Regions from separate parts of the Ruegeria sp. HKCCD6119 genome, predicted to be linked through region 2. Evidence: riboswitches for the same ligand, from Rfam matches in the RefSeq annotation. Region 2 holds a riboswitch; each other region holds the start of a gene.
The links. Region 2 has a riboswitch for cobalamin ahead of GS611_RS20495 (DUF4198 domain-containing protein). Riboswitches for the same ligand answer to the same signal wherever they lie in the genome.
Positions count from the first base shown of each region.

Region 1: it holds a riboswitch for cobalamin, as region 2 does, so the genes downstream of both, GS611_RS12670 (DUF1636 domain-containing protein) here and GS611_RS20495 (DUF4198 domain-containing protein) in region 2, are expected to answer to the same signal.
Region 3: it holds a riboswitch for cobalamin, as region 2 does, so the genes downstream of both, GS611_RS16635 (aromatic ring-hydroxylating dioxygenase subunit alpha) here and GS611_RS20495 (DUF4198 domain-containing protein) in region 2, are expected to answer to the same signal.

Region 1 is NZ_WVQV01000004.1:233,714-239,973, forward strand. Features, by position in the region: partial or broken gene GS611_RS21165 (GH1 family beta-glucosidase) at 1-1,016, shown strand, start outside; gene GS611_RS21170 (ROK family protein) at 993-2,051, shown strand; gene GS611_RS12660 (carbohydrate kinase) at 2,083-3,009, shown strand; gene GS611_RS12665 (D-lyxose/D-mannose family sugar isomerase) at 3,026-3,691, shown strand; cobalamin riboswitch at 3,791-3,988, shown strand; gene GS611_RS12670 (DUF1636 domain-containing protein) at 4,086-4,442, shown strand; gene GS611_RS12675 (ABC transporter ATP-binding protein) at 4,439-5,212, shown strand; gene GS611_RS12680 (ABC transporter substrate-binding protein) at 5,229-6,179, shown strand; gene GS611_RS12685 (iron ABC transporter permease) at 6,181-6,260, shown strand, end outside.
Region 2 is NZ_WVQV01000018.1:10,817-17,076, forward strand. Features, by position in the region: gene GS611_RS20465 (hypothetical protein) at 1-252, shown strand, start outside; gene GS611_RS20470 (hypothetical protein) at 329-541, shown strand; gene GS611_RS20475 (energy-coupling factor ABC transporter ATP-binding protein) at 646-1,296, opposite strand; gene cbiQ (cobalt ECF transporter T component CbiQ) at 1,293-2,072, opposite strand; gene GS611_RS20485 (cobalt ABC transporter permease) at 2,072-2,647, opposite strand; gene cbiM (cobalt transporter CbiM) at 2,644-3,255, opposite strand; gene GS611_RS20495 (DUF4198 domain-containing protein) at 3,262-4,047, opposite strand; cobalamin riboswitch at 4,179-4,379, opposite strand; gene GS611_RS20500 (ROK family transcriptional regulator) at 4,501-5,625, opposite strand; gene GS611_RS20505 (sugar ABC transporter substrate-binding protein) at 5,878-6,260, shown strand, end outside.
Region 3 is NZ_WVQV01000008.1:151,595-157,854, forward strand. Features, by position in the region: gene GS611_RS16610 (MFS transporter) at 1-1,045, shown strand, start outside; gene GS611_RS16615 (DUF3833 domain-containing protein) at 1,042-1,659, shown strand; gene GS611_RS16620 (DUF3833 family protein) at 1,656-2,198, shown strand; gene GS611_RS16625 (hypothetical protein) at 2,228-2,452, opposite strand; partial or broken gene GS611_RS16630 (IS5/IS1182 family transposase) at 2,754-2,906, opposite strand; cobalamin riboswitch at 2,980-3,184, shown strand; gene GS611_RS16635 (aromatic ring-hydroxylating dioxygenase subunit alpha) at 3,266-4,519, shown strand; gene GS611_RS16640 (hybrid-cluster NAD(P)-dependent oxidoreductase) at 4,525-5,607, shown strand; gene GS611_RS16645 (hypothetical protein) at 5,624-5,899, opposite strand.

The sequences.
Region 1 (6,260 bases), on a different contig from region 2:
AGGCAGGGTTGGATTATTATGACCGATTGGCGGACGCCCTGCTGGAGCGCGGTATCCGCCCCTGTGTGACGCTTTATCATTGGGAATTGCCGTCAGCGCTTGCGGATCAGGGGGGATGGTGCAATCGCGACATCGCGGATTGGTTCGCGGATTATACACAGGTCATCATGGGTCGGATCGGAGACCGGATGTTCAGTGCCGCGCCGATCAACGAACCCTGGTGCGTCAGTTGGCTGAGCCATTTTGAAGGCCACCATGCGCCCGGTCTGCGCGATATCCGCGCCGCGGCCCGGGCGATGCATCACGTTTTGTTGGCCCACGGGCGGGCCATTCAGACCATGCGCAGTCTTGGGATGAGCAATCTGGGTGCCGTGTTCAACCTCGAATGGTCCGAGCCCGCGGATGACAGCGCAGATGCGCGGCTTGCGGCAGATCGCTACGATGCGATCTACAACCGGTTCTTCCTTGGCGGTGTTTTCAACAAGGAATATCCCCAAATAGCCCTGGAGGGGTTGGAGTCGCACTTGCCCAAGGGCTGGCAGAACGACTTTGAAACCATCGGCACACAAGTCGATTGGTGCGGGTTGAACTACTATACCCGAAAGTTGATAGCCCCGGCGGACACCGCTTGGCCCAGCCTGCAAGAGGTTACCGGACCGTTACCCAAAACGCAGATGGGATGGGAAATCGATCCCTCTGCCCTAACCCGCTTTCTTGTCAGAGCAAGGAAAGACTATACGGGCGCCCTGCCAATCTATATCACCGAAAACGGTATGGCGAGTGAGGAGCGCGTGCAGGACGATGATCGTATCGATTATCTCGACAAGCACCTTGCGGCCGTACTGGACGCTTTGGCACAAGGTGTTCCGGTGGATGGCTATTTTGTCTGGTCGCTGCTGGACAATTATGAATGGGCCTTCGGGTACGAGAAGAGGTTTGGACTGGTGGACGTGGATTTCGAAACACTTGCGAGAACGCCCAAAGCGTCTTTCATGGCGCTGAAATCCGCCCTGTCCGGGGGTCAGAGTGTCTCTCAGCCGTTAGCGCAACCATTCGGTGCCGTGCATGAGCATTGGAACCTGGTTGCGGATATCGGCGGTACGAACACACGTCTGGGCGTTGTTACGAACGGAGAATTGGCAGATCTTCGGAAACACCCGACGGGGACATTGGAAGATCTGCTCGAGGCGTTCCATGACCTCAGGGACGAGATCGGAACCAACCCACAGGCCGTCGTAGCAGCCGGAGCCGGGCCGGTCAGGGACGGAACGATTCAGTTGACCAACGCGAACCTGGATCTTTCGGAAACCGAGCTGACGAAAGCAACAGGAGCAGAGCGCACTTTTGTCATAAATGATTTCACCGCTGCGGCGTGGTCAGTGGCCGAGGTGACCCGGTCGGATGTTGCGGTCTTGCAGGGTCAGGCGACGCCGCCCGCTGGCACACGGCTGGTTGTAGGGCCCGGAACCGGGCTTGGTGTTGGTGCTTTGCTTTTTTCCGAAGGCAGGTATCACACGGTCTCCGGCGAAGGCGGGCACGTCGGCCTGTACCCGCGCCATCGCGACGAAGTTGATATCTTTGAGGCGGCACGTCGCATCGCACCGGGCTGTTTCTTTGGCGACAGCCTGGCGCTTGAAGCAGAAATGTTCCTGAGCGGAACCGGCCTGCCGATCCTGTATCAGGCGGTTGAATTGGCAGCCGGTCAGGCGCGGACTCAGGCGCGCTCTGCAAAGGACATTCTGAACGATGCCCGCAACGGCACCGATCTGGTCGCCGAAAAAGCAGCGCAGATTTTTACCACCCATCTGGGTGCTTTGATGGGTGATCTGGCGGTCACCTTGATGCCAGAGGGAGGCGTTTTCCTCGTCGGCGGCGTTGCCGAGAAAAACCGCTGGCTATTCAGCGACAACTTCAAGGATGCGTTCAACGGCGGCGGCCGCTTCAGCGACTTGCGCCGCTCCCTGAACCTTTACGTGTCTGAACAGGCAGAGTTCGGGATCATCGGCGCAAACAACTTCTGCAAGAACGCGCTGAGACAGCAACCAGACTGACCGAATTCTCTGTACCAAGAAGGACCAAGACATGATCCTGTGCTGTGGTGAAGCGCTGATAGATATGATTTCAGAACCGACCGCGTCGGGCGCAATTGGTTTTGTACCACATACTGGTGGTGCAGTTCTGAACACTGCCGTCGCGATGGGACGTCTGGGTGTTCCGGTTGGGATGCTGACAGGTTTGTCATCGGACATGTTCGGCCAGCAACTGATCGATGCGCTGAAAGCGAGCCATGTGGACACGACACATGTCATCATCTCGGACCGCCCTACCACGCTTGCCTTTGTGCAGCTCTCGGATGGACACGCGTCTTACAGCTTTGTTGATGAAAACACCGCAGGCCGGATGTTGCTGCCCGAGGACATGCCCGATCAGCTTCCCGCTGTCTCTGCCCTGTATCTCGGCGGAATCAGCCTTGCGTGTGAACCTTGCGCAGATGCATATGCCGCCCTTCTGCACCGCCACGGTTCCGACCGTGCGGTGATGCTGGACCCGAATATTCGCCCGGATTTCATCAAGGATCAAACCCGGTTTCGGACGCGTTTGAACCGCATGATCTCGCGTGCGGATATCGTAAAGGTTTCAGACGAGGACCTGGATTGGATTATTCCGGGCGCTGAATCCGAAGCCGCGAAAGCGTCTGTGCTGTTGCAGGCGGGTCCTTCCATTGTCATCGTCACGCGTGGCAGCGACGGGGCGCACGGTTACCTGGCGGATGGTTCCGAAGTCTCGGTTCCCGTGAAGCCCGTTGAAGTGGTCGATACGATCGGCGCAGGTGACACGTTCAACGCCGGCGTTCTGACCGAGCTCAGCCGCGCAGGGCATCTGACCAAGTCAGGTCTGCGCGGATTGACGGTTGAAAGCCTGCAAGCAGCCATGGAACTGGGCGCTGACGTGGCGGCCGTGACCGTTTCCCGAGCCGGGGCAGAACCCCCCTGGGCGCACGAACTTTGATCTGTGGGACGGCATGATGAAACGATCCGAAATCAACCGTATCAGGACCCGGGCACAGGCGTTCATTCAGTCCTTCGGTGCCGTGTTGCCACCCTTTGCGGATTGGTCGCCCGAGAAAATGCGCAGCCCTCTGGCCGAAACGATCCGCAGCCGCGGGCTGGGATGGGACATTACCGATTACGCCCAGGGCCGTTTTGATGAACTTGGACTGTTTCTATTCACTTTGCGCAATGGTGAGGCGAAGGATCTGAAATCCGGGCGCGGGATGCTCTATGCGGAAAAACTGTTGATCTCGAGAGAAAATCAGCTTTCTCCGATGCACCGGCATATCATCAAGGCAGAAGACATCATCAACCGGGGCGGCGGCGATCTCGTTCTGGAAATCCATGCGTCGGATCCAAACGGTGGCGTCGACCGCGACAACCCGGTGACGGTCCCAAGCGATGCCTGCCCTGTAACCTTGCAACCCGAAGAGCACTTGCGGCTGAAGCCGGGGCAAAGCGTAACTCTGATGCCCGGCATCTGGCACGCTTTCTGGGCCGAGCGCGGTGATTGCCTTATTGGCGAGGTATCGACCGTGAATGACGACCGAACGGACAATGTGTTTGAAAAGCCAATCCCACGGTTTTCAAAGGTTGAGGAAGATACCGAACCGGATTTTCTTCTTGTATCAGACTATTGACACCGTTCGGTCCGGGCTGGCGCAGCAGGATCGCTGGCTCAACCGTTGCAATTCCGTCCACCACCCTTTCGCCTGCCGCTTGACAAGTCAGGCGTAGCCGGACTAGCTGAGCGGGATGGTTCCGTAAGAGATGAAAATGGGAACACGGTGCGGCGCTGGAATGTGCCAAGTCCGTGACTGCCCCCGCAACTGTAAGCGGTGAGCGACGCCACTTCACCACTGACCCAAAAGGGTTGGGAAGGTCGGCCAAGCAACGACCCGCAAGTCAGGAGACCTGCCATCACACTATGAACCAACCCGAGGCGGGGCGTCTCGGAAGGAGGCTTGATGGCGCGTTTGCGTAATATCCGGGTATGTGCCCTCTGTCTGCATCTGGCAAACGACGGAGAAGGCAATGACCTGCTATTCTGATCACTACGTTCTGATCTGTTCAACATGTCAGGGGACGATGTCTGCCGAAGCCGCACAAGACGCGCTGGATGCCCGGTTGCCTGACGGTTTTGAAACCCGAATGGTGGCCTGCATGGCAGGTTGTGAACGGGCCATGACCGTCGGATTTCAGGCCCCGGGCAAAGCGCAGTACCTGTTTGGCGATATCACGACATCCCGCGATCTGTCTGCCTTGGTCGAATTTGCGATCCAGTTCGGCGACAGCGACGACGGCTGGACCAGTGCCTCGGACCGCCCCCCTGCCCTTTTCGCAAAGACCTTATCGCGAATTCCCGCTTTACCTTTCGGGGGGTCATCATGAGTTTTCTGATTGCAGAGAATTTGGAATACTACGCGCTCAATGGCGACATCCTGTTGCAGGATGTGTCCTTTCGTCTGGAAGAAGGATCAATTCTGGCAATCGCCGGGCCGAACGGCGCCGGCAAAACCACTCTGCTGAAACTGCTGTGCGGGATTGAACGGATTGCGTTGGGCGATGTTTGGATAGAAGGACAAAGCCTTCGGACCCTGTCCGCCCGCCAACGTGCCCGCTCCATTGCTGTGGTCGGGCAGCAGGAAATGCCCGACGGGCGGATGCGCCTGCAAGACTACGTTGCGCTGGGGCAAATCCCGATTCAGGGCGAACATTCGGTGACTCAGCACAGGGCTGATCTTGAACGGGTGCTGACGACGACCGAGCTGTTGCATTTTGCCAACAAAACGATGGGTCAACTGTCCGGCGGAGAACGTCAGCGCGCGCACATCGCGCGCGCGCTGGCCCAGAACCCGTCCTTGCTGTTTCTGGACGAGCCAACCAACCATCTGGACCCCGATGCCAAGGGGCACATGCTGTCTCTGGTCGCTGATCTGGGGGTAACGGTCGTCATGATCGTCCATGATCTGGTCATGATCCCGGAATTCGCCACCCATGTGGCGTTGATGAAAGCCACGCGCCTGACGGGGTTCGGGCCTGTTGGCGAAGTTCTGACCCCAGACCGGGTAAGTGAGACATTCGGCGTGGATTATCTGTGCTTTCAGCACGAAGGCCGCATGATCCCCGCACTGGACATCCGAAAACGGAAACTGTCATAATAACAGGAGCTTACATATGATGCAGAAACTCTGGCCGGTGGTTGTCTTCGCTGGCTTGGCAGGTGGCGTGGCAGCGGAAGCCGTCACCGTGGACAATTGCGGCGAACCGCTGGTTTTTGACTCGGCGCCGGAACGTCTGGTCGTGCATGATATGAACATGGCGGATATGGCCTTTGCACTCGGCCTTCAGGACGAGATCGTGGGACTTACCGGGATTTCGGGCTGGTACAAAACCAGCCCTGACTTTGATGCTCAGCGCGGCGACATCCCAGAGCTTGCCCCCAAATACCCGACGATTGAAAACCTTGTGGCCGTCGAACCTGATCTGTTTTTTGCCGGTTGGTACTATGGCATGAAACCCGGCGGAGATGTCACGCCCGACACGCTGGAACCCTTTGGTATCAAGACCATGATCCTGACCGAAAGCTGCGTGCATCTGGACGAGGATCGCCCCGAAGCCAGCATGAACCTGTTGTTTGATGACGTTCTGCGCCTGGGCAAGGTCATGCAGGTCGAAGACAAGGCCGAGGCGCTGGTTGCCGGCTGGAAGGACAAGTTGTCCGCCATTCAAGCAAAAACAGCCGATCTGGAAAAGCCGCGGGTATTCCTGTTGGACGGACCGGCCGATGCTCCGTTTACCGCCGGCAAGTTCGCCATTCCCGATGCGATGATCGCAGCCGCTGGCGGTGAGAACGTAACTCATGATCTGGATACCAGCTGGGGCCGCACGTCGTGGGAAGCTGTGGCAGCGGCTAACCCGGAATTTCTGGTGCTGCTCGACTATCAGTCCGGCAACGGCGCAGAGGACACTTTCCAGTTCCTCAAGGATCACCCGGTGATGTCACAAACGGACGCGGTAAAGAACGAGCGCTGGATTGGCCTGCGTTACGAAGAGCTGACTCCCGGCCCGGCAAATATCGAGGCGATCGAGAAGATGGCACAGGCGATGCACCCGGAGACCAACTGATATGGTCCAATTGGGCCGTTTGATAGTGCTGGGGGCGGTTGTTCTGACCGCCCTTTTGCTGTTGTCGATCGTCTATGGGAC
Region 2 (6,260 bases):
GATGCGCGCTTTGCGCTCACGCCGCTGCTGAACGCCGCCGGGTGGCACCAGCCCGCTGATCCCGGCAATCCGACCAGCCTGTCAAATCCCGGAACCTGGGCTGAATGGCGCAATATCACCGGGCTTGTGCCGGGCGTCACGCGGTTTGCGGATGAGCTGCAACTGCTTTATTCCGCTGAAATGCTCATCACCTCACCGGTCTTCAATCAACTGGACAATGTCTGGACAGGAAACGAGTTCGCCGCGCCATAGCGCGGCTGCCTGAAATGCAGGAAAGTGATTTGGCAGAGCACCCTTCATGAGGTTCAATGCATTCAGGAGGTCAGCCATGCAAAACCCGGAACGTTTCGAGAAATTCTACTTCGCCAAAGTCGGCATGGGCGAAGCCTGTGGCTGTGCCGAGCGGATAATCGACGTGTTCGAATTCAACCGCAAAGGCGGTGCGCAATCCAGGCAACCTGTGAAACAGGACAGGCGCAAACGCGGGTCTTTTCGGGCATGGGCGGTCAGATATGGGCCGATGAGCCGTAAGCGCACATAACCGAGGCCTGACGACGCACTGGGCTTGCTGTCGGATTCATGGCCAGGCTCAGGCGGTGTGATTGCATTTCTGAAACCACCATGTCCGGTTATCGCGGGAACAGTTCAGACCGGCACCAGCTTCCCGTCGCGAAGATCCAGTTCATCGGGTGCCAATTCCAAGCGGAACGTCGGCGAATGACTGACAAGCAGAATCGCCTGTGGCAACGCGCGCAAGATTTCCAGCAGGCGCGCTTCGTTTTTCGTATCCAGCGCATTCGTCGGTTCGTCCAGCAACAGCACTTCGGGATCCATCGCCAGAACCGTCGCCAATGTCACCAGCCGTTTTTCACCGCCTGACAATTTGTGTGTGATGCGGTTCTTCAGGTGTATCAGGTCCAGATCGCCCAGAACTTTGTCGACAATGGCAAGCGCTTCGTCACGGGTCTTGCCCAGATTGAGCGGCCCAAAGGCGATGTCTTCGGCGACGGTCGGGCAGAACAGCTGATCGTCCGCATCCTGAAATACAAGCCCCACCCGGCGGCGCACTTCGTGGAAATCGGCCTCTTCCACGCGTTTCTGACCAAAAACGGTGACGGTGCCAGAACTCGGGCGCTGCAACCCAAGCGTGATGCGCAGGAGCGTCGATTTTCCCGCACCGTTCGGACCCGTCAGAGACAGGCGCTGCCCGGCATTCAGGCTCAGGCTGGCCCCGTCCAGAACGGGTGGCTGGCCGGGGTAGGAAAAACAGATGTCTTCTAGCGCGATCAGTGTCATGCGAATTCCAGAATGATCAGACCCAGGCAGAGACCGCTGAAGCCAGCCGCAAACACAATGTCCGCGCGGGTCAGGGCAAATTCCTGAAGCAACGGCATACGCCCGGAAAACCCCCGGCACTTCATCGCGGCCAGGATGCGTTCCGATCTTTCGATCGCGCGCACAAGCATCATGCCCACAAGGTAGCCAAAGCTGCGATATGTGTGCCAGTTTGTTGCTGGCCGAAAACCGCGCACCTTCATGGCCGCGCGCAAGCGCAGGTATTCTTCCCGCAACACCTCGATATACCGGATCGTGAACATCAGCAGGTAAACCAACTTTTCCGGGCACCGCAGACGATGCAAGGCGTGACCCAGAGTGACTGGCTCCATCGTGCCGACCAAAACCATCAGGGACAGGATCACGGCATTGGCGGTCAAAGCAATCTCGACCGCTTTCCAGAAACCCTGCCAGCTTGCGGGGAATCCCCAAAGCGTGAACATCGGGGCTCCGGGCATGGAAAAGGGCAGCAGGACCAGCATGAACAGGATGAACCCATCCATCATGGCCATTCGCTTCAACGTCTTTCGCCACGGCAGACGGGAAACTATCAGAAGCGAAAGCGACACTGTCAGCGCCGCGCAAAGCGCGCCGAGGGATGACAGCGCCACGGTCACGACAGCAAAAGCAACCGCCATGACGATACGCATCCGGGGATCCAGCTGGCTGATCAGACCGTCCGGCCCGTCACCGGCTTCGGCCAGTGTTTTTTCTTGGTGCCCCAGAACGTGTGCCATCAGGACGCCAGCTTGCGGCGGGCCGCCATGTAAAAGCCCAGACCGAACAGACCAACGATGTACCCGATCCCGCCAAGGATGGTTTGCAGGTCATTCTGTTCGCGATAGGCCGCAATCTCGCGCCTGAGCGGGCGCAATTCATCACGCACGGCTTTGGCGATAACCTGCTGTTCTTCGACGCTGAGAGAAGCCGCCGAACCGCTGGCCGGTGTCAAAGCAGCCGAAGATGAGTCACCGTTTTCTGCCACGGCAACGCCCATGACCCGCGCGACATCTTCGGCAGACATCGTGACTTCGGCCACATGCCCGGCGCCAAGGTCGGCAAAGAAGGTGTGCGCCACGGCCGAGGTCGGCGTGTAGACAAAGAAACCGTCCGCATCCGTGACCGATCGACCCAGCTCGGCCCCGTCCGGGCCGGTGACAATGACCTCGGTCCCGCTTGCCATATCACCGTTGGAAAAGCCGATCTCGCCCTCGATCACGTCTCCCGACTCGAAAACGCCGGCTATGACCTTGTGCGCCAGGGCAGGCACGGGCGCACAGCACACAGCCAGTATGACAACCAGATGCTTCATGTGGTTGCTCCTCTGAAAAACAGTTCGGGCTTGACCTTGCGCGCCAACAACACGGCGAACCCGGTCAAAATCGCCTCGATGGCCATGACTGGAATATGGGCGAAGAAAACAAGCTTGGCAGCGGGCAGGAACTCATCCCCCGACAGCGCCAGGGAAATCGCGACCATGCCGGTTGTCGCCGCAATTGCAAATGCGCCGCCGACACCACCCCAAATCGCACCATGCAAAGGTGTCCCGCGCGCGATCAGACGACCGAACAGCATTCCGGCCACCACCGCGGGCAGGGCGATATTGACGGTGTTGATCCCCAGCACCGTCAACCCGCCAAAGCCGAAAAAGACCGCCTGTAACAAAAGCCCGACGAACAAAGCCGGGAATGCGGCCCAACCAAGCAGCAGCCCGGCCATGCCGTTGAGGATCAGATGGACCGACGACGGACCAATGGGTACGTGGATCAACGATGCCACGAAGAAACTGGCTGACAGCACGCCCGCAGTGGGGATGCGATCAAGATCCAGAGACCTGAGACCCATGGCGATCCCGCCCGCGGCGGCTATGGCGCCGCCAATTACAACTGGGTTGGAAAGGGCTCCGTCGACGATGTGCATCTTGGGTTACTCCAGATCCCAGGAGCGAATCCAGATGACCGCATCCTGGCTGAGTTCTTTGCCCTCATGTTCGGTTGCCGGACCGGAACCAAGTGCTGCGAAACCCCAGTAACCGGCATTTGGAACGCCGAACGAGAAATACCCGTTGTCGTCAGATATGGCGACCACCGCACCACCCGGCATCGGAGAGACTTTCGGTGCAGAAGCGGCCGAACTTTCCATGTCGGGCTCGGCGGCCATGTACTCGATCTCGATTTCGACCCCCGCAACCGGCTGACCATCAGCCAGCACACGGCCCGTGAAAGTCGAACCCGCGATGATGTTGGTCGGCTTGTTCAGCGGGATAATCTCGGTCGGCAAACCTACGGGATTCATCCAGTCGGTCGGCAATTCGTTGCGGTTCAGGAAGGCTTTGGTGAGCTGTTGGATATAGATGTCTTCGGATTCCTCGTAATAAGGCTGAGGAACCGTCACCAGCACATAGTCGCCCGACCGTTTGACCGGGACACTGCCTTTGAACGCCACGCCCTCGTTTTCCCCGCCGGTGAACCGGATAGGCTCCAACGTGTCCAGCAAATCGGTCTTTTCACCGTTGTGGATCACATAGAATTCCTGCGGCTTTTCAAGATCCATGACGTGGCCGTTCTCGAACGGATGCCAGAAAATCAGCTTGACCGGCACATCGCCCGGTTTCTGGATCATGGTATCGGTAGTGTATTCCAAAAGAAAATGCGCATCTGCGATGGCGGGAAGAGCCACCGCGGCAACGGCTGCGCTGAGCAGCGTTTTCATGAACAGTCGTCCTTGTCCCGTCGCGCCAATCCCGGCGCGAAATTCGTTTTGACTACGGGACATTCAACGCCAAATCACCCTTTCAGGCATCCTGGTACGACGCACATCCCGTCGCCGATTAGGAGTGCCCCTTATGAGGACACATGTCCGGCAGGTATCCTGACTTGCGGGTCAAAGCGTTGGACTGGCCTTCCCGGGGCAAACCCCAGTGGCGTTTCAGCCCTGCTCGCCGCTTACAGTTGCGGGTGCAGTTGCGGAATTGGGCCTGAGCCCGCACCGCATTCCCTATTGATTCCAGAGCAAGCCCCGGAACCGGACATGCCGAGCGGCATGCCAGACAACTCAGCCTTCCGTCAACGAAAATGTGTTACGACCATCGAAAATTATGAGCTCGGCAGTTTGCGAGAGTGAACCGGTTTGTGAAATATCCAAGGCAACAGGGTGATTTCACATCTAAGCTTCTGAAAGATACCTTTCCGACAATGGCAGGCTTGCCGCGCCCAGTGAGCGTGCATCCGGGCCCACGGTCCCTGCCAGCACCACGGGGTGCTCGAGACCGGTCAGGTTCAGCTCGGACAGTTTGTCTTCGACCATTTCAACCAAACGCGCCTTGATGTCCTGCGGCATCCAGCCGTCAATCTTCACGCATTCGAAATCTATCAGGCTACAGGATGAGACAATCGCATAAGCAATCCCGCTTGCCGTCCGTTTCAACCAGTTTTCCAGTTGAATTTTTGGCACATCCCAACGCTGGGTCGTTTCCCAAATGGAATGCGACGTTACCCCTGCTGTGGTGATTGCACGCTCGAGAACATACAGGCTGGCCACGTCGATAAGCGGTCTGACACCACCCGCACCATCCGGTACAGGTAGGGGGCCGATTGCGCCCGAGTTTCCACGCCCGGAAAAGATCGCACCATTGAGAACCACACCGCCGCCAATAAAAAACCCGATATAGAAGTACAGGAAATCCCTTGGTCCATCGGCCGGACCGAATACCAATTCCGCCCCACAAGCCGCAGTGGCGTCATTTTGCAGAAAAACCGGCATATCGAGGCGACGCGCCAGGTCAGCCTTCAGGTCTGATACGCGCCACGGGTCCATTTCTTCCTGAGGAACCTGAAGGGTCTGGGCCCAGTCCCACAGGTAGAACGGCATGGCAATTCCAAGACCCGCAATCCTGCCTTTGGCCTCGGGCGACATGGATGACATCATTTTCCCCAGACTCTGTATAGAAAACTCCAAAGTGGCTTTTGGCGTTGGATAGTCATAGGTTCGCCGCTCGCGTTGCCGCACATTTCCGACAAAGTCAGTCAATACCAGCTCGGTACTGCGGCGCCCGACCTTGAGCCCAAAGAAAAACGCACCATCCGGGTTGAGGCGCATGGGAACGGAAGGTTGCCCGACTTTCCCGCGGACCGGCTCACCGCGCAAAAGCAAACCGTCCTTCTCAAGCAGCCGCATGATGACGGAAACGGTTTGCGCCGACAGTCCGGTCATGCGCGCAATCTCGGACTTAGCAAGAGCCTGATGACGCCGGACAAGCGACAACACCAGCCGTTCGTTCCGGGCCCGCATCCCGCTTTGATTGGTTCCGCGCACCTCTGACCCGTGCAGGCCAATCGAATTTTTCCGAGATGAATTTTCCGGCACGACCACCCCTTTCCTGCTGAAGAATGAGAAAGCCCGCCCGCCCTGTCAATAATAAATAAGAGTGATTTATTTATTGACTCAAATTTCGAATCTTGTGATTGTTTCTTATGGGATCAGGGTTTTTGCCTGATCGCCTTCGTGCCCTGTACGGCACAGGAAAAACTGGGAGGATAATCGATGAAACTTGCAAGACTTGCGGGTGCTGCTGCGCTCGGGGTTACTGCCATGGCTGGCAGTGCAATGGCGGAAGGCGAAACCGTTTGTCTGATCACCAAGACAGACACCAACCCGTTCTTTGTCAAAATGAAGGAAGGTGCGACAGCGAAGGCGGAAGAGCTGGGAATGACGCTCAAAGCCTTTGCAGGCAAAGTTGACGGTGACCATGAAACGCAGGTGCAAGCCATTGAGACCTGCATTCTGGACGGCGCCAAGGGCATTCTGTTGACGGCCTCGGACACATCATCCATCGTTCCGGCCGTGAAGCAGGCGCGGGATGCAGGTGTTCTGGTTATCGCTCTGGATACGCCGCTGGAACCCATTGACTCGGCTGACGCAACCTT
Region 3 (6,260 bases), on a different contig from region 2:
AATCGACCGATGGCCCGGCGGCCAGCTTGCATTTGCCGCGATGGCGGCTTTGGGGCTGGCGATCGGGTTTCCCCTGCTTTTCAATCTGCCGCAGGGTGCCAGCGTGCCGGAACTGGTCGCGATCCTGATCTTGCTGTTCTCGGCATACAGCCTGGGAACCATCCTTCTGTATGGTCGCAGCGCAACTCTGGCGAAGCGAACCGATCCGAAAGAGCTGATGACACTGGCCGCCTATCGTGAAGGCGGGCAGTTGACCGGAGTGGTCATCGCAGCCAGCGCTCCGGCCCTGTTGGTTGCTTTCGGGGCACACTCCCAAGGCTACCCCGCATTCGGCGCGTTCCTGGGGCTTCTGTCCGTTGTGACCCTGATACTGACGATCCCGATCTGGCGACGCAGACCGATCACCGGATCAGGCCTGTCCTTTGCGGGTCTGGGTCAGGCCGGTGGCTTGCGCCTTCTTGCGCTGGCTTTGGTCAACAGCCTCCCGGTTGCCATAACCTCCACCCTGTTTCTGTTTTTTGTGGAAGACCGGCTGCAACTGCCGGGCAAGGCGGGTCCTTTGTTGATCCTGTTCTTCCTGAGCGCAGGCGCGAGCGTTCCGCTCTGGGCAAAGCTCAGTAACAAAATTGGCCCGAAACAGACTCTGATTATCGCCATGCCGCTCTCGATCGCCGGCTTTATCGGCGCTGCCACACTGAGTTCAGGAAACCTTGCGGGTTTTGCAATGATCTGTCTCGCCTCGGGCGCGGCGTTGGGCGCGGATATGGTCGTGTTGCCTGCGATGTTCTCGATCGTGCTTACCCGGGCCGGGCTGAACGCATCAGCCGCGTTTGGCATCTGGTCCTTCGCTGGCAAACTGGGCCTCGCCCTGGCTGCCTTTTTCACTCTGCCGCTGCTGGAACGCAGCGGTTTCACCCCCGGTCAAACCAATTCAGCACAGGCGCTGGATACACTCAATCTTGCCTATGCGGTGCTGCCCTGCATCCTGAAAGTCGGAGCGTTCGGGATGGTGTTGACCCTGCCCACCGAGGTCACAAGCAAATGAACGCTTTCACCATCATCCTTCTGGTCCTTCTGACCGCTGTCTTCATCCGTGCAAGGCTGCTGAGCTTTCGCGCGCAATCGCCGTCCGATTACAGTGGCACCGGGCCAGATTTTTCCCTGAAAAAGCACCTGAACGGAGAGATCTTGTCCGAGGGCCTGATCTATGGCCCCAACGGCAAAATGTCGAACAGCTTTGTCGCGCGCATGTCCGGCGAATGGCAAGGCAACTCGGGCACGCTGACCGAGTACTTCACCTATTCCAACGGAAAACAGATGACCCGCAAATGGTACCTGACGCTGGGAACTGGCAACACATTCACGGCAATGGCGGATGATATCGTGGGCGAAGGTCGGGGCATTATCTCGGGGTCCACGGTGAAACTGACCTATCGTATCATTCTGCCAGATGACGCTGGTGGACACACACTGGATGTCACCGATTGGATGTACCTGACAGAAACCGGCGTCATCATGAATCGGTCCGAGATGCGCAAGTTTGGCGTCAAGGTCGCGGAACTGATCGCCACAATGCGTCCAAGCCCCAGATCGAAACCGATGCATCCAAGTGGGTCAAACGGGTATGACGCGACTTTGGAAGGGAAGCCGTTGCAATGATCACCTTTCGCTCTTTCATCGCCTGCATTGCCATCGCAAGCCTTACACTTCTGGCGGCCTGCTCCAGCAAACCGAAGGTACCAAAAACGTTTCTGTCGGACCGGCAGTTGAACCTGGAAGAGTTTTTTGAGGGTAAAACAGTGGCCTACGGTCAGTTTCAGGATGTTCTGGGAAATATCCCCCGCAGATTCACGGTTGATATCGACGGAACATGGGACGGCGAAACCCTGACCCTGGTCGAAGACTTCGTCTACGACGATGGCGCGACGGAACAACGCATCTGGACATTGACCAAAACCGGAGAGGATACGTGGACCGGTACGGCGCCTGGCGTGCTGGGCACCGCCAGCGGGATTGAACGCGGGGATACGTTCAACTGGAAATACAAGATCGACCTGCCGATCAAGGACGGGACCATGCGTGTCAAATTCGACGACTGGATGTGGCTGCTGGATGACGACCGTCTGCTGAACCGCGCGTATGTCTCACGCTATGGCGTCCGTCTGGGTGAAGTCATCCTGTTCTTCGAGAAGAAATAGGGCCGTCAGGCCCGGTTTCATCACAAAAGTCAGTAGAAAATAAACTCGTCCACCAATGCTGTCGTTGATCCCTTGACCTCACCGGCCGTGTTTGCCCTTGGCCCGTCCGAGGCTGCGCCCTCGGCGCGTTCGCCGCCCTCGACCTTCAAGCGCGCGCGTTCTATCTGCCCCCAGAGGAAAAACAGACCATCCCGTTTTCCCATGAGGCGCGAAGGAACTGTTGTCCGCAAAACACCTGTTTTCGGTTTTGGCATCTGCTCTCTTACTGCCTCCGGTGTTTTCCACCATTTTCGGAAAACGTAATGGTTTTTCCCGAAAAAGACAATTTTTTATGGACAAAATGAGGTTTTCTACCGTCCGTTGACAGGATGGACTGACAACTCTCGCATGACGGATATTCGCCTTCTTCACCTGCCTCATGGCAAGCCAGCACTATCCCAAACGGATCAACTTCACCCAAAAGGGTTTGCTGCAAACCTCCTTCACTTGGCCTGACTCTCTCTTTTCCAGCCATGCTCAGGCGACGTGCAGCGTTTCGTTTCTGAGCAGAGCAGCCGGGCTTTCGCTGTCACGGCTGGGGGACAATTTGACGGCGCGGATGTCAGACGTGGCCGCATCCATCGCAAAGCCCACTGGCCCCTGCAGAACGCCGTGCTGGCGGGCTTGCCATGCCCCTGTGCCAAGGACCGTGATCCCGGCGCCGTCCACTCAGCCGGAAAATTTCCATGTCTGTTTTGAAACCGGAAATGTCGCAAGCATTTCAGCGCCCAAGCAGGTAGAAAGTAGGCTGCCATCGTGAGGTGCCGCTGTTTGATTCTCAGACCGCGGAGAATTGGGAAGCCGGTGGAATTCCGGCGCTGCCCCCGCAACGGTAAGGAAGGTCAGGTTCGACAATCAACCACTGGGACGAGGATCCCGGGAAGGTGTCGCAACCGGGTGCAAGCCCCTTTCAAGTCCGGAAACCAGCCTTGCAGATATGTCAAACCGCGGGTGGCGGTGGGGGCACGGGTTTCGGACGTGGTCCTCGCGCGCCTCCGGACGGTTCCTCCCTGTCATCTGCCCAAGCAATGCCGCGGGGCGCGGCAGGAGAGCCAGAAGTGAACAATGTCCAAAACCTGTTGGCGCGTCGAATCCCGGGCTATGCTCTGGAACGGGCCTTTTACACCGACCCCGAGATCTTTCAGACCGACCTGGAAACCATCCACTATCGCGAATGGCTCTTTGCCATTCCGGCCTGTGAACTGCTGAAAGCCGGCGACTATGTAACGTACAACGTGGGTGCCTATCGCGTGATCATCGTGCGCGGCGCCGACAACCAGATCCGGGCGTTTCACAACACCTGCCGCCATCGCGGCTCGATCATATGCAAGGCAGCAAAAGGCAACGCGCCGAAGCTGGTTTGCCCGTATCACCAATGGACCTACGAGCTTGACGGCTCTTTGCTGTGGGCCCGCGACATGGGGCCGGAGTTTGATCCCAGACAGCATGGTTTGAAGACGGTTCATTGCCGCGAGCTTGCCGGGTTGGTCTATATCTGTCTGGCGGATGTCGCCCCGGATTTTGACACGTTTGCCAATATCGCGCGCCCGTATCTTGAGCCGCATGATCTTGCGAATGCCAAGGTCGCATTCGAAAGCTCAATCATCGAGAACGGCAACTGGAAACTGGTCTGGGAAAACAATCGCGAGTGCTATCACTGCGGCGGCAACCACCCTGCGCTGTGCCGGACCTTCCCTGATGATCCGGGCGTGACGGGGATCGAAGGCGGTGAAACCCCAGCCTATATGCAAGCCCATTTCGACAGGTGCCAGTCAGCGGGTATGCCATCGCAGTTCTATCTGCACGAGGACGGCCAATTCCGTCTGGCGCGGATGCCGCTGAAAGAAGGCGCCGAGAGCTATACGATGGACGGGAAATCCGCCGTGCGCCGCTGGTTGGGCCGGTCGCCCTTTGCGGATGCGGGATCGCTTTTGAAGTTCCACTATCCGACCACGTGGAACCACTTTCTTGCCGATCACTCGATTGTTTTCCGTGTTACGCCGATCAGCCCGACAGAGACCGAGGTCACGACCAGATGGCTGGTCAACAAGGATGCGGTTGAAGGCGTTGACTACGACGTGAAACGCCTGACCGAAGTCTGGGTCGCCACGAATGACGAAGACCGTCAGGTGGTCGAGGACAACCAGCAGGGCATCAACAGCCCGGCCTATGTGCCCGGCCCGTATTCAGCCATTCAGGAATCCGGCGTACTGCAATTCGTGGATTGGTATTGCAGCACAGTGTCGGCCCGCCTGACCCCTGACTACATGGCGGCGGAGTAAGTCTGATGAAAGATCTGGACACGCTTTCATCAGCCGTTTGGCAGGATGGAGAGATGCTGGAATGTGTTTCGGTCGTGCCCGAGATGCCGAACACCGCCAGCTTTTCGTTCCGGGCCCCCTCTGGGGCGCAGTTCGCCTATCACCCCGGTCAGTTCCTGACGCTCGAGATTCCGGCGCCCGGCCAGCCCGGGGGAGTCGTGTATCGCACCTACACGATCTCATCGTCGCCATCGCGGCCGCGGTCGATCACCATCACCGCCAAAGCGCAACCCGACAGTATCGGCACGCGCTGGATGCTGGACAATCTTCAACCCGGCATGCGGCTCAAGGCCATTGGGCCTGCGGGCCTGTTCACCAACGCACTGAGCGATGCGCGCAAGTTCCTGTTTATCTCGGCTGGCTCAGGCATCACACCGATGATGTCAATGACCACCTGCATGTGGGACGAAGGCCGCGATCTGGACGTTGTCTTCATCAACTGCGCCAAGCGGCCATCCGAGATCATCTTCCGCCAGCGCTTGGAACAGATGGCCAGCCGCACGGATGGTTTGGACCTGAAGTTCGTGGTGGAAGAGCCGGACCGCTACCGCCCATGGACGGGATATCAGGGGCAGTTCAACCAATTGATGCTGGGCCTGATGGCGCCGGATTACCTTGAGCGCGAAGTCTATTGCTGCGGTCCCGAGCCCTTCATGCAAGCGGTGCGCGACGCGCTGGCCGGTCTTGGTTTTGATATGGACAACTATTATCAGGAAAGCTTCGGCGCGCCGGTGGAAACCGAGGCGGATCAGCCCGAGTTGGATGACGTTGTTCTGGACGACGACAGCAGCGCCGAAATCCTGTTCGCGACCTCGGGCGTGACGGCCAAGGTTGCCGAGACCGACACGGTGCTTGCCGCCGCCCGCTCGGTTGGCCTGAACATTCCGTCAGGCTGTACCTTCGGCGTGTGCGGTACCTGCAAGGTCAAGAAAACCGCTGGCGAGGTCCACATGGTCCACAACGGAGGGATCTCGGAAGACGACATCGACGCGGGGTACATTCTGGCCTGCTGCTCGAACCCGATCGGCAAGGTCGAAGTCGAGGTTTAGGCGCTTCGCATCCCGATCAAAGCCGCAGCGTGGCTGACACCCGCTGCGGCTTTCGGCGCGTTTTTTCTGCCCGTTGCAGAATCCGGGCCGGATTGGGTTGCCGGACGTCCGGCCCTTTCAGAACTTTGCCATCTTCACGCAGAACCAGCTGCCCGTCTGCTCTGGGTTTCGACATGTGCGAGGCGTGGACCTCTTCCATCGCATCCCGCTTGATACCATGCTGGCCGAATTCGAGATTTGTTCCGCCGAGGTCGTGTTGGATGGCACAAAGCGTGTCCGGCACCTCGATCAAGCCCGTGGCTTCGACCGTCGTTCACAGCTGGGCCAAACACAAGCAGTTCGCTGTAAGCCAAGATCATAGTCCATGGTGTCAGTGGACCATAAGAGTGCGAGCTTTCCAAGCTCTCAAAAATCATCACCCGCAACCAATTGCAACTAAATGAAAAATAGGCCTCGAATTTCGTTGGGACCAAAAGCATGCGAATTTGACACAAAAGTATGCGAGAACCGCCTCTCCGAAAAAGAAAAAAGCCCGCAACAGATGCGGGCTTTCTCACTGCTCAGATTGAAAATCTACTCAGGTGGTTGCGTCTTGTTCCAAAGCTCAAACATCTTTTTGGCTAGGGTCAGGACCCATTGATTTTCAGCGAGCG